DNA from 3 places in the Cupriavidus metallidurans CH34 genome. Region 2 is predicted to be linked to each of the others. Evidence: predicted binding sites of a transcription regulator. Region 2 holds the regulator's gene; each other region holds the start of a gene.
The links. Region 2 encodes FNR, which switches genes on or off when oxygen is low (the NO sensors DNR and NnrR bind a similar motif). Its sites were predicted from a motif close to TTGATNNNNATCAA; they were not measured.

Region 1 (3,280 bases), 1.2 Mb from region 2:
TTAGCACCCACTTGGCCAACGTGTTGGCTTCCGCCTCGCTGACCTGATTGGGCGGCATCGGGATCGGGCCCCACTTTCCGCTACTTCCCTTCAGGATGCTTTGAGAAAGCTGCGCAGCAGCCGCCTTGTCACCTTTGTACTTCGCGGCGATGTCCTTGTAGGCGGGGCCGACCAGCTTCTTGTCGACGCTGTGGCAAGCCATGCAGTTCTTGCTTGTGGCAAGTTCCTGGCTGGCAAACGCGGTAACCGGCAGCGCGGCAGCAAGTGCCACGGCGGCGATAACTGTAGACGGATGCATGCGAATTCTCCTTCCCCTGATCAATAGACGTCGTGTTGTGTGTTGTGCGCGTTGAACTTGCCCGTCGGGGTAATCAGACGCGGGTCCTTGATCACGGTCTTGAGCTTGCGGGTCTTGTCATCGACCACGACCAGCGCGGACTCGCCATCCTTGGTACCCCAGACCGAGAACCAGACTTCATCACCGGCCTGGTTGTACTCGGCCTGCACCACACGCTTCGCGCCTTCGCCCTTCAGGTTCGCCCATTCGGCGATCGGCAGCACCTTGTAACCGTCTTCCAGCTTCTGCGTATCGAACACCGCCACGCTCTGGTTCAGCTTCGCGTCGGGATTGAGCGGCGTATCCACCCACAGGTTGTGCGACTTCGGATTGGTCTTGATGAACAGCGAGCCACCGCCCTGTCCCTTGAGCGTTTCGACCACCTTCCAGGCCTGCGCCTTGTGGTTGATGGGATCGGTGCCGATCAGGCTGATGGTTTCGTCGCCGAGATGGCTCGTGGCCCAGACCGGACCGAACTTCGGATGCACGAAGTTCGCGCCACGTCCCGGGTGCGGGGTCTTGCCGACATCGACCAGCGCGGCCAGCTTGTCTTCCTTGGTATCCACGACAGCGATCTTGTTCGATGCGTTCGCGGCCACCAGGAAGTAGCGACCCGTGGAGTCGAAACCACCGTCATGAAGGAACTTGGCGGAATCGATCGTGGTGGTCTTCAGGTTCTTCAGATCCGAATAATCGACCATCAGGATCTTGCCTGTTTCCTTCGCGTTGATGACGAACTCGGGACGGAAATGGCTGGCAACGATCGATGCGACACGCGGCTCGGGGTGGTACTCGTTGTCGACGGTCATGCCGCGTGTGGACACTACCTTCAGCGGCTTGAGTGTGTCACCTTCCATGATCACGTACTGCGGCGGCCAGTACGAGCCGGCCACGGCGTACTTGTCTTCGTAGCCCTTGTACTTCGAGGTTTCCACCGAACGCGCCTCGAGACCGATCTTTACTTCCGCGACGTTGTCCGGCTTGGGCAGCCACAGGTCGATCAGGTTCAGACGCGCATCGCGGCCGATCACGTACAGGTAGCGCCCGGACGCCGACATGCGCGAGATGTGCACCGCGTAGCCGGTCTTGACGATATTGATGATCTGCTTGCTGTCGCCGTCGATCAGGGCCACCTCACCGGAATCGCGCAGCGTGACCGAGAACAGGTTCTGCAGGTTGTAGTTGTTCATCTTGCGCGTTGGCCGCTTGGCCACGGGCACGATGTCCTTGCGCGATTTTTCGATGTCGGCCAGCGAGAATTCCGGCGGTGTCGGAGGATCGAGCTGGATGTAGCGCGCCATCAGATCGACCTCGGGATCGGTGAGATCGCCCGAGGTGCCCCAGTTGGGCATACCGGCCGGACTGCCGTACTTGATGAACGTCTTCAAGTATTCGGTGCCACGGGCACGCGTGATGTCGGGTGTCAGCGGTTTGCCCGTGGCGCCCTTGCGCAGCACGCCATGGCAGCCTGCGCACCGTTCGAAATAGATCTGCCTGGCGTGGTTGAATTCTTCCGCAGTCAGCTTCGGCTCGGGATTCTGAGTCGGCGCCGTCTGGGCGCTACCGTGCGCACTCCAGAAGAAGAGCGGCATGGCCGCCAGTGCGGGGAACATCCATGATTTCGCTTTCATGATTTTTCATTAGCGAGTGGGGAATGCTGTGCTGCGGCACCGTGCATGGAGCGCGGCGCGCGACAGATGTTCCAATCATGGGGAAGAAGAACTGCATCGCGATTGACACGAGTCAACGCGGGGAACGGGGCAGGAGAATAACCCTGCTCCGTGTCAGGGAACTAACTCGGACGGCGGGCATTGCTGTATGTAGCCCGCCGATAACATGACGTCAGCTGCGCGGCATCAGGACCCACATCCTGCCACCCTGCTTCATGCGGCCGGCGGTCTCGCCGGCGGCGTCGCCTGCGCCCCAGAAGAAGTCCGCGCGCACGCCACCCTTGATGGCGGAGCCCGTGTCCTGCGCGAACATCAGACGTTGAATCGGTTCGGAGGAAAGTGGCCGTGTGGTCGACAGGAAAACCGGCACGCCAAGCGGGATGGTTGCGGGATCAACTGCTATCGAGCGTTCCGCCGTAAGCGGCACGCCCAGCGCGCCTACCGGTCCTTCGTTGGTGGGCGGCAATTCGCGGAAGAACACAAAGCGCGGATTGACGTTGAGCATTTCGTCCACGCGTCCCGGGTTGGCACGCGCCCATGCCTTGATGCCCTGCATCGTGGCCTGCGCCGGCGTGATCTCGCCACGGTCGAGCAGCCATTTGCCGAATGAGCGGAACGGCTGGTCATTGGTGCCGCCGTAGCCGACACGCATCATCGTGCCATCGGCCATGCGGATGCGGCCGGAGCCCTGGATCTGCAGGAACGCGGCTTCGACCGGATCATCCACCCAGACCAGTTCGCTGCCACGCATCGCCGGGTTCTGCAGCAGTTCGGCGCGCGGCGGCAACATGCCCTTGCCGAGTTGCGGCGGCCGGCGATAGAGCGGGACCTGATACGCACCCTGACGCGTGCGGGAGCCGTGCAGGATCGGTTCGTAGTACCCGGTGATCAACCCGTTGTCCGTCCCATCGACGTTGACCACGCGGTATGGCAGGAAGTTGGTTTCGAAGTACGCGCGCATCGCCTCGAGATCGCCGGCGTCCACCATCAGGCCGACGGCGCAGACGCGGTTCCAGTCGGCGCGCTTTTTCAGCGCCTGGCAGCTCGCCAGCAGCGCGGGCCAGGCGGCACGCACGTCGTCCTGGCTCCAGCCACCGATTTCCGCCCAGCTCGCCGGTTGCAACCGGCCTGCCGCGGATGAGGTAGCAGGCGCCTTCCCGCCCGGCACGCCGCCCGGACCTTCGATACGCGGGGGCGGCCCGCTCATGCAGCCGGCCAGCAGTGCGGCAGCGCCCGTCAGGACAAGCCAGCCGCGCCAGGAAGTGTTGCTCGA
Region 2 (3,280 bases):
GATCTTGTGAACCGGATGAACTGTGGGGACGATCCTGGCAAGCCAGACCTGCCCAGACCCCCTGGGCACACACCCCAGATCGGGAATGCAGCCCCGGCGACGCCACGAGCGCATCGGAGCGCGATACCGTGGTTTCGCGATTGTATGGCATTCCAGCCCCGCCCTGCAACCAGCAAAAAAGTCTAGAACACGACGCAGAAGCCGTGATTGGCCAGCGTATCGGGCAGCCAGACGGCGCGTGCGACACCCAGCGCCCCAAAACCGATCACAATAAGCGCGGCGCCCACTCGCACGCTGGGGCGGCGCGACAGTTGCCGCAGGTAGCCCGACAAACCCGAGATCACCAGCAGGTTCGGCAGCGTCCCGATGCCAAAGGCCGCCATGACAAGTGCCCCAGAAGGCGCATTACCAGCCAACAAGGCGAGCGCAAGTGCGCCGTACACCATACCGCAAGGCACCAGCCCCCAGGCCAACCCCATCCCATAGCGCCGCATGATGGGCGCGTGCCGACGCAAGCGAAGCGGCATCTGCATACCCAGCGACGCGATGCCCTGAACGACATACGAGGCCGCCCGCGCCGCCAGCCGTTCGAGCCACGCTGCCCGCATGACGCGGCCCCGCAACAACCACACCCCGGTCAGAACAAGCAACAGGCTGCCTGCACCGTAGAGCCAGCGCTGCACTGGCAGGTAATCCTGCTTCCAGACTGTCGCGCCCACCGCCCCCATCAGTGCCCCAAGCAGCACATAGGTCGTGAGACGCCCGGCGTGCATAACCAGTAGTTCCAGCCACCAGTGCAACCGCGAACGATGCACGACGTTAACGACCGCGACAGCCGCCCCGGACTGCCGTTGCTCGACGGCAATGGCAATTCCTCCACACATGGCTGCGCAATGCACGCCGCCAAGCAATGCAAGTGTAAAGACACTGAAAAGCACACCAAATGGCAACTGTTCCTCGCTTCTGCGTCACATCAAGCTGTAAAATGCCTGCATCGCGCCTCCATCGCAAGCGCATTCATGCGAGCACCATCAATTGCTTACCTCCATTCCCGTCACCGAGATGTCTCCACGTTGCTCCACTTGCGCCATGGGCCAGCTTTGCCTTCCCGTGGGCATGTCGCAACAGGACCTCGCAAAGATGGACACGCTCGTACAGGAACGCGTTCGTGTTCACAAGGGCGAAACGCTCTATCGCATGGGCGAGCCACTTACCGCAGTCTATGCGATCCGCTTTGGCACATTGAAGACCCACGTGACCATGGAGGACGGACGCACGCAAATCACCGGCTTCCATTTACCCGGTGAAGTCGTCGGACTCGACGGCCTCGGCGAGATGCAGCATGCATCCGATGCCACTGCACTCGAGGACACCGAGGTCTGCGTCGTACGATTCGATGACCTGCAATCGCTGTCCGGCACCTTGCCGTCGCTCCAGCAACAGTTCCTGCGACTGATGAGCAAGGAAATCTCGCAGGACCAGATCATGCTGATCACTCTTGGCTCGATGCGTGCCGAAGAGCGCCTGGCAGCATTTCTCGTCAACATGTCGGAGCGCCTGTCGATGCGCGGCTACTCGTCGAGCGAGTTCGTGCTGCGGATGAGCCGCGAAGAAATCGGCAGCTACCTTGGCCTCAAGCTCGAAACCGTGAGTCGGCTCTTCTCTCGATTCGCCGAAGCCGGCCTGATTCAGATTCGCCAACGACACGTGAAACTCGTGGACATGGAAGGCATCAGGCAGGTCTATAGCCGAAACTGCTAACGAACGTCCTAGCCAGGAAAACGGCCGCACCTGGAATTCAGTTCCCGGTGCGGCCGTTCTGCTTTCTACCAGCACTCGATCCATTACTCGAGTTCGTCGGTCTCCTCGAGCTTGGTTGGCATGGTGTATAGCGTCAGCCCGCTGGACAACGCGCAAAACAACCACGCCACCAGGAAGCCAATCGTGTAGACCGCCTCACGAGACGCTTCCACCTGGTGCCCGAAGAACGTGAGATCGCCCGGATCAACGACCGAAAATACGGTGGCGGTGGCCGCTCCGCCCATCAGAAACGCCGGCCAAAGTACCCACATCAGCCAGCGGAGTCTCATGGGCGCCTCGCAGCCGGCGACGTTACATGCTCCGCCCCCGTTTTCTCTACGACCAGACCATGACGCTCCACGCCGGAAACCGGCAAATCCGGATGCGTGTTGGCGAGCCAGATGGTCACGCCGCAGCCAATAATTGCAAGCAACGGACCGCTCATCAAAAGCCACGGCCACGGTTCCCTGTACCAGGGCTTGGACTGTTGGGATGTCATTGCGCTCTCCTTGTTTGCTGCCATTTCGCCCTCAGCATCACAGATTGCGGGGAACAATGAAACTCGTGGATTGCCTGATATGCGCGTCTCGGCCGTCCTCGCCCTCCGCCGTCACCGTTACGTTGATCTTGTGCGTGCCTTCCTTGGCATCGTCGATCGGCACGCGGATGCGAATCGGCAACAACCGGTTGGACGTTGGCTGCATGGCCTCGGCGGACTTGTCATACTCGACCGTCAGTCCAGTCAGGTCGTCGCCCTCAGCCTCCACGCGAATCCGCATCGGCGCTTCCGTGGTGTTGATCACCTGGAGCCGATAGACGTTCTCGATCCAGCGCCCCTCCACTTCCCGGCCCAGCGCGCCGCGATCCCGAATGATGTCGACCTTGATCGGCGACCGCACTGCCAGCGACGCGACGAAGCCCGCCGCCAGAACCAACCAGATCAGCGTATAGATGATCGTGCGTGGTCGCAGCAGCCGCTTGCGCGCGTCGGATGTCGACAGGGACTTGCGCATCGCATTTTCCGACGTGTATCGGATCAGTCCGCGCGGGTACTCCATCTTGTCCATGACCAGATTGCACGCGTCGATACAGGCACCGCAACCGATGCACTCGTACTGGAGGCCATCGCGAATATCGATACCGGTCGGACACACCTGCACGCAGATACTGCAATTCACGCAATCGCCAATGCCAGCGGCATGGCGATCGGTCTTGCGGGAACGGCTACCACGCGGCTCCCCACGACCCACGTCATAGGTCACGACATAGGTATCGCGGTCGACCATCACGCTCTGGAAGCGCGCATAGGGGCACATGTACTTGCACACCTGCTCGCGCATGAATCCGGCGTTGCCCCAGGTCGCAAACGCGTAGAACAGCATCCAGAAACTCTGCCAGGGTCCGAGCGTAAAATGCAGGACCTCGCTACCAAGCTCCCGAATCGGCGCGAAATATCCAATAAACGTGAAGCCCGTCCACA
Region 3 (3,280 bases), 1.2 Mb from region 2:
GTGACGCTCCATTCGGACGACCCCGCCTATTTTGGCGGCTATATGAATGCGAACTGGGAGGCATCGTTCGACGCACTCCCGCTCGATGCGGCCGATGCCCACAAGCTCGCACGCAACAGTTTTGAAGCGGCCTTCCTGCCGGACGTGCAGAAGGCCGAATTCCTGGCTGAAGTCGACCACTTCTGGTCGGCCACGCCCGCATCCCCGCCCGCGACGGCCAACGTGACAACCACGACCTGACCGGGCGCATTCCAAGAACGCTGGATGCTTCGCCCGTTGCAATACCGAACGGGCGAGGCACCGGCCGCCCCGAAGACATGAAGATGACGACGACTTCCCCTGCATCTGGCGCCGACAACGCCGTGACCCGCGCAATCCGCGGCCGTATCCTGCACTTCCTGCGTGACCCGCAGTTTCACGACGACGCCTATCAGTATTGGGAAGACGGCCTCATGATCGTGAAGGCCGGCCGCATCGCCGCAGTCGGCAATTACGCGGACCTGTCACGCGATATCCCGCAAGGCGCCGAAGTCGTCGACCATCGCGGCAAGCTGATCGTGCCCGGGTTCATCGACACGCACATCCACTACCCGCAGACCGACATCATCGCGTCGCCGTCGCCGGGCCTGCTGCACTGGCTGGACACCTACACGTTCCCCGAGGAGCGCCGCTTCAGCGACCCCGCCTATGCACGGGCCGTCGCCGATTTCTTCACCGACGAACTGCTGCGCAACGGCACGACCACCGCAATGGTCTGGAGCACCGTGCACGCGGCATCGGCCGACGCACTGTTCGCCGCCAGCCAGCAACGCCACATGCGGATGATCACCGGCAAGGTGCTGATGGATCGCAACTGCCCGGACTTCCTGCGCGATACAGCCGAGAGCGGCGCGCGTGAATCGGCCGACCTGATCTCGAAATGGCACAACGTCGATCGCCTGGCCTACGCGATCACGCCGCGTTTCGCACCGACTTCCACCGAGGCTCAATTGGAAGCCTGCGGCGAGTTGGCGAAGGCCCACAGCGACGTCTTCATCCAGACCCACGTGGCGGAAAACCGCGACGAGGTGAAATGGGTGGCCGAGCTGTTCCCCGATGCGCGCAGCTACCTGGACGTGTACGACCGCTACAAGCTCCTGCGCCCGGGCGCGTTCTACGGCCACGCGATCTACCTCGACGAGGATGACCGCCGCCGTCTGGCCGACAGCGGCGCGGCCGTGGCTCACTGCCCCACGTCGAACCTGTTCCTGGGCAGCGGCTTCTACGACTTCCACCAGTCGGATGCGAATCGCCTGAACGTCACGCTGGCGACGGACGTTGGCGGCGGCACGTCGTTCTCGATGTTCCGCACCATGAACGCGGCGCACAAGGTGGCGCGGATGGGCGGCTACCACCTGACGGCACTACGCATGTTCTACCTGGCCACGCGCGCCGCTGCGGAGGCGCTCGGCTGGCAGGACCGGATCGGCAGCTTCGAAGTGGGCTGCGAGGCCGACTTCGTCGTGCTGGACCCGGACGCCACCCCGCTGATTTCCCGCCGCAGCAGCCGCTCGGAAACGCTTGAAGAGCAGTTGTTCGCGTTCGCGATGCTTGGCGACGACCGGGTCATCGAGAACGTCTACATCATGGGCGAAGCCACTAGCCCGGTCGCCGCCTGATCGGACTTAGGCGGGGCATGTTTGTGTGGATCGGCCGATTCCACCCAAACATGGTCCGTCGATGTGCTTTTTTGGTCTCAATGCGAATCCGCCCTCGCGGAGCATTGACCATAATCAACACAACGGTCATCAAAGCCTTCTAGCCTGTCACGCATATAAAGTCCGCCCATCCGGGCAGACGCACATGCATACCGACTCGCCAGACCTTTGATGACTGCCCCATCTGACACCCTCTCGCCGGCCGACGCCGACGCGATCTCGCAAGCGCCGAATCACGGCACGAACCGCCCCAAACGCCCGGCCAAGAACATTCCCCTGCCGGAGCCAATCGCCTTCGAGGCCCCATTTCCGAATCGCAAGACGATCCGCAGCTGGCTGATTCCCCTCGGCGGCCGCAGCACCGCGCGCGCGCTGCTTCTGTTCGCGTTCGATTACGCGCTGTTCGCTGCCGTACTGGCCGGTGTGGTCCTGGCATCACCCTGGTGGGCCAAGGTTGGGCTCGGCGTGCTGGCCGGACTGATCATCGCGCGCCTGTTCATCATTGGGCACGATGCCTGCCACCAGAGCCTGACCGACCGTCGTGGCCTGAACAAGTGGCTGGGCCGGCTCACGTTCCTGCCGTCGCTCACGCCTTACAGCCTCTGGGAAGTCGGCCATAACGTCGTCCATCATGGTTACACGAACCTGAAGGGCTTCGACTTCGTCTGGGCGCCCTACTCGCTCGAGGAATTCCGCGCGCTGCCGCGCAGCCGCCGGATTCTGGAGCGCATCTACCGCAACGGCCTTGGCGCCGGCCTTTACTACCTGATCGAGATCTGGTGGTTCAAGCTGTTCTTCCCCAGCAAGCGCCAGATGGCGACGCGTCGCCCGATCTTCATGTGGGACTGCGCGCTCGTGGGAGCTTTCGGCGCAGTCTGGATCGGCGCGCTGGTATGGCTGGCCGTGGCCACCGGGCAATCCCCGCTGCTGCTGGTCGGCACCGGCTTCGTGCTGCCCTTCCTGATCTGGAACGCCACCGTTGGCTTCGTGCTGTACGTCCACCATACGCATACCAGCGTGGCGTGGTACGACACCAAGGCCATGTGGGCGAAGGCCCAGCCTTTCGTGTCGACGACCGTGCATCTGCGCTTCAACTTCGGCATCGGCGCGGCCCTGCATCACATCATGGAGCACACGGCCCACCACGTGGACATGAGCATCCCGCTGTACCAGCTCAAGCGCGCCCAGGCGCTGCTCGAGCACGCACTGCCGGGTCGCATCATCATCGAGAAGTTCTCGTGGCGCTGGTATTTCCATACAGCCCACCGCTGCAAGCTCTACGACTTCAAGGCGCTGTGCTGGACGGATTTCCGCGGTCGCCAAACCAGCGAAAACGCTCCGACTCCGGTCTGAGCACATCGGGAATGGCGGCGTTAGCGACATTCCCTTGAATTGACAGAAACAGCGAGACGGGTGGACTTCGGTCGCCAGTCTCGCTAAAATGCGACCTTCCATTGGGGAGTAGCCGCCCTGATCTCACCGCGCCGCGCAATGCGGCACCCGGAAGACAGGGGCGTACGTCAACAGACTTGACCAAATGCCGACATGGCAGGCGGTTATGGCGTGCGCAGCCCAGGACCTTG

Region 1: a site for FNR is predicted at 2,071-2,084, ahead of RMET_RS15905 (nitrite reductase). Genes of this name have one in related genera too.
Region 3: a site for FNR is predicted at 1,763-1,776, ahead of RMET_RS04475 (fatty acid desaturase). Genes of this name have one in related genera too.

What each region holds. Positions count from the first base shown of each region.
Region 1 covers NC_007973.1:3,444,473-3,447,752, forward strand. The annotation lists gene RMET_RS15900 (c-type cytochrome) at 1-298, opposite strand, end outside; gene RMET_RS15905 (nitrite reductase) at 319-1,968, opposite strand; gene mltA (murein transglycosylase A) at 2,180-3,280, opposite strand, start outside.
Region 2 covers NC_007973.1:2,205,194-2,208,473, forward strand. The annotation lists gene RMET_RS10190 (sulfite exporter TauE/SafE family protein) at 183-950, opposite strand; gene fnr (fumarate/nitrate reduction transcriptional regulator Fnr) at 1,036-1,761, shown strand; gene RMET_RS10200 (hypothetical protein) at 1,845-2,090, opposite strand; gene RMET_RS32220 (membrane protein) at 2,087-2,323, opposite strand; gene ccoG (cytochrome c oxidase accessory protein CcoG) at 2,337-3,280, opposite strand, start outside.
Region 3 covers NC_007973.1:971,977-975,256, reverse strand. The annotation lists gene RMET_RS04485 (adenosine deaminase) at 1-240, shown strand, start outside; gene guaD (guanine deaminase) at 324-1,658, shown strand; gene RMET_RS04475 (fatty acid desaturase) at 1,869-3,050, shown strand; yybP-ykoY riboswitch at 3,142-3,280, shown strand, end outside.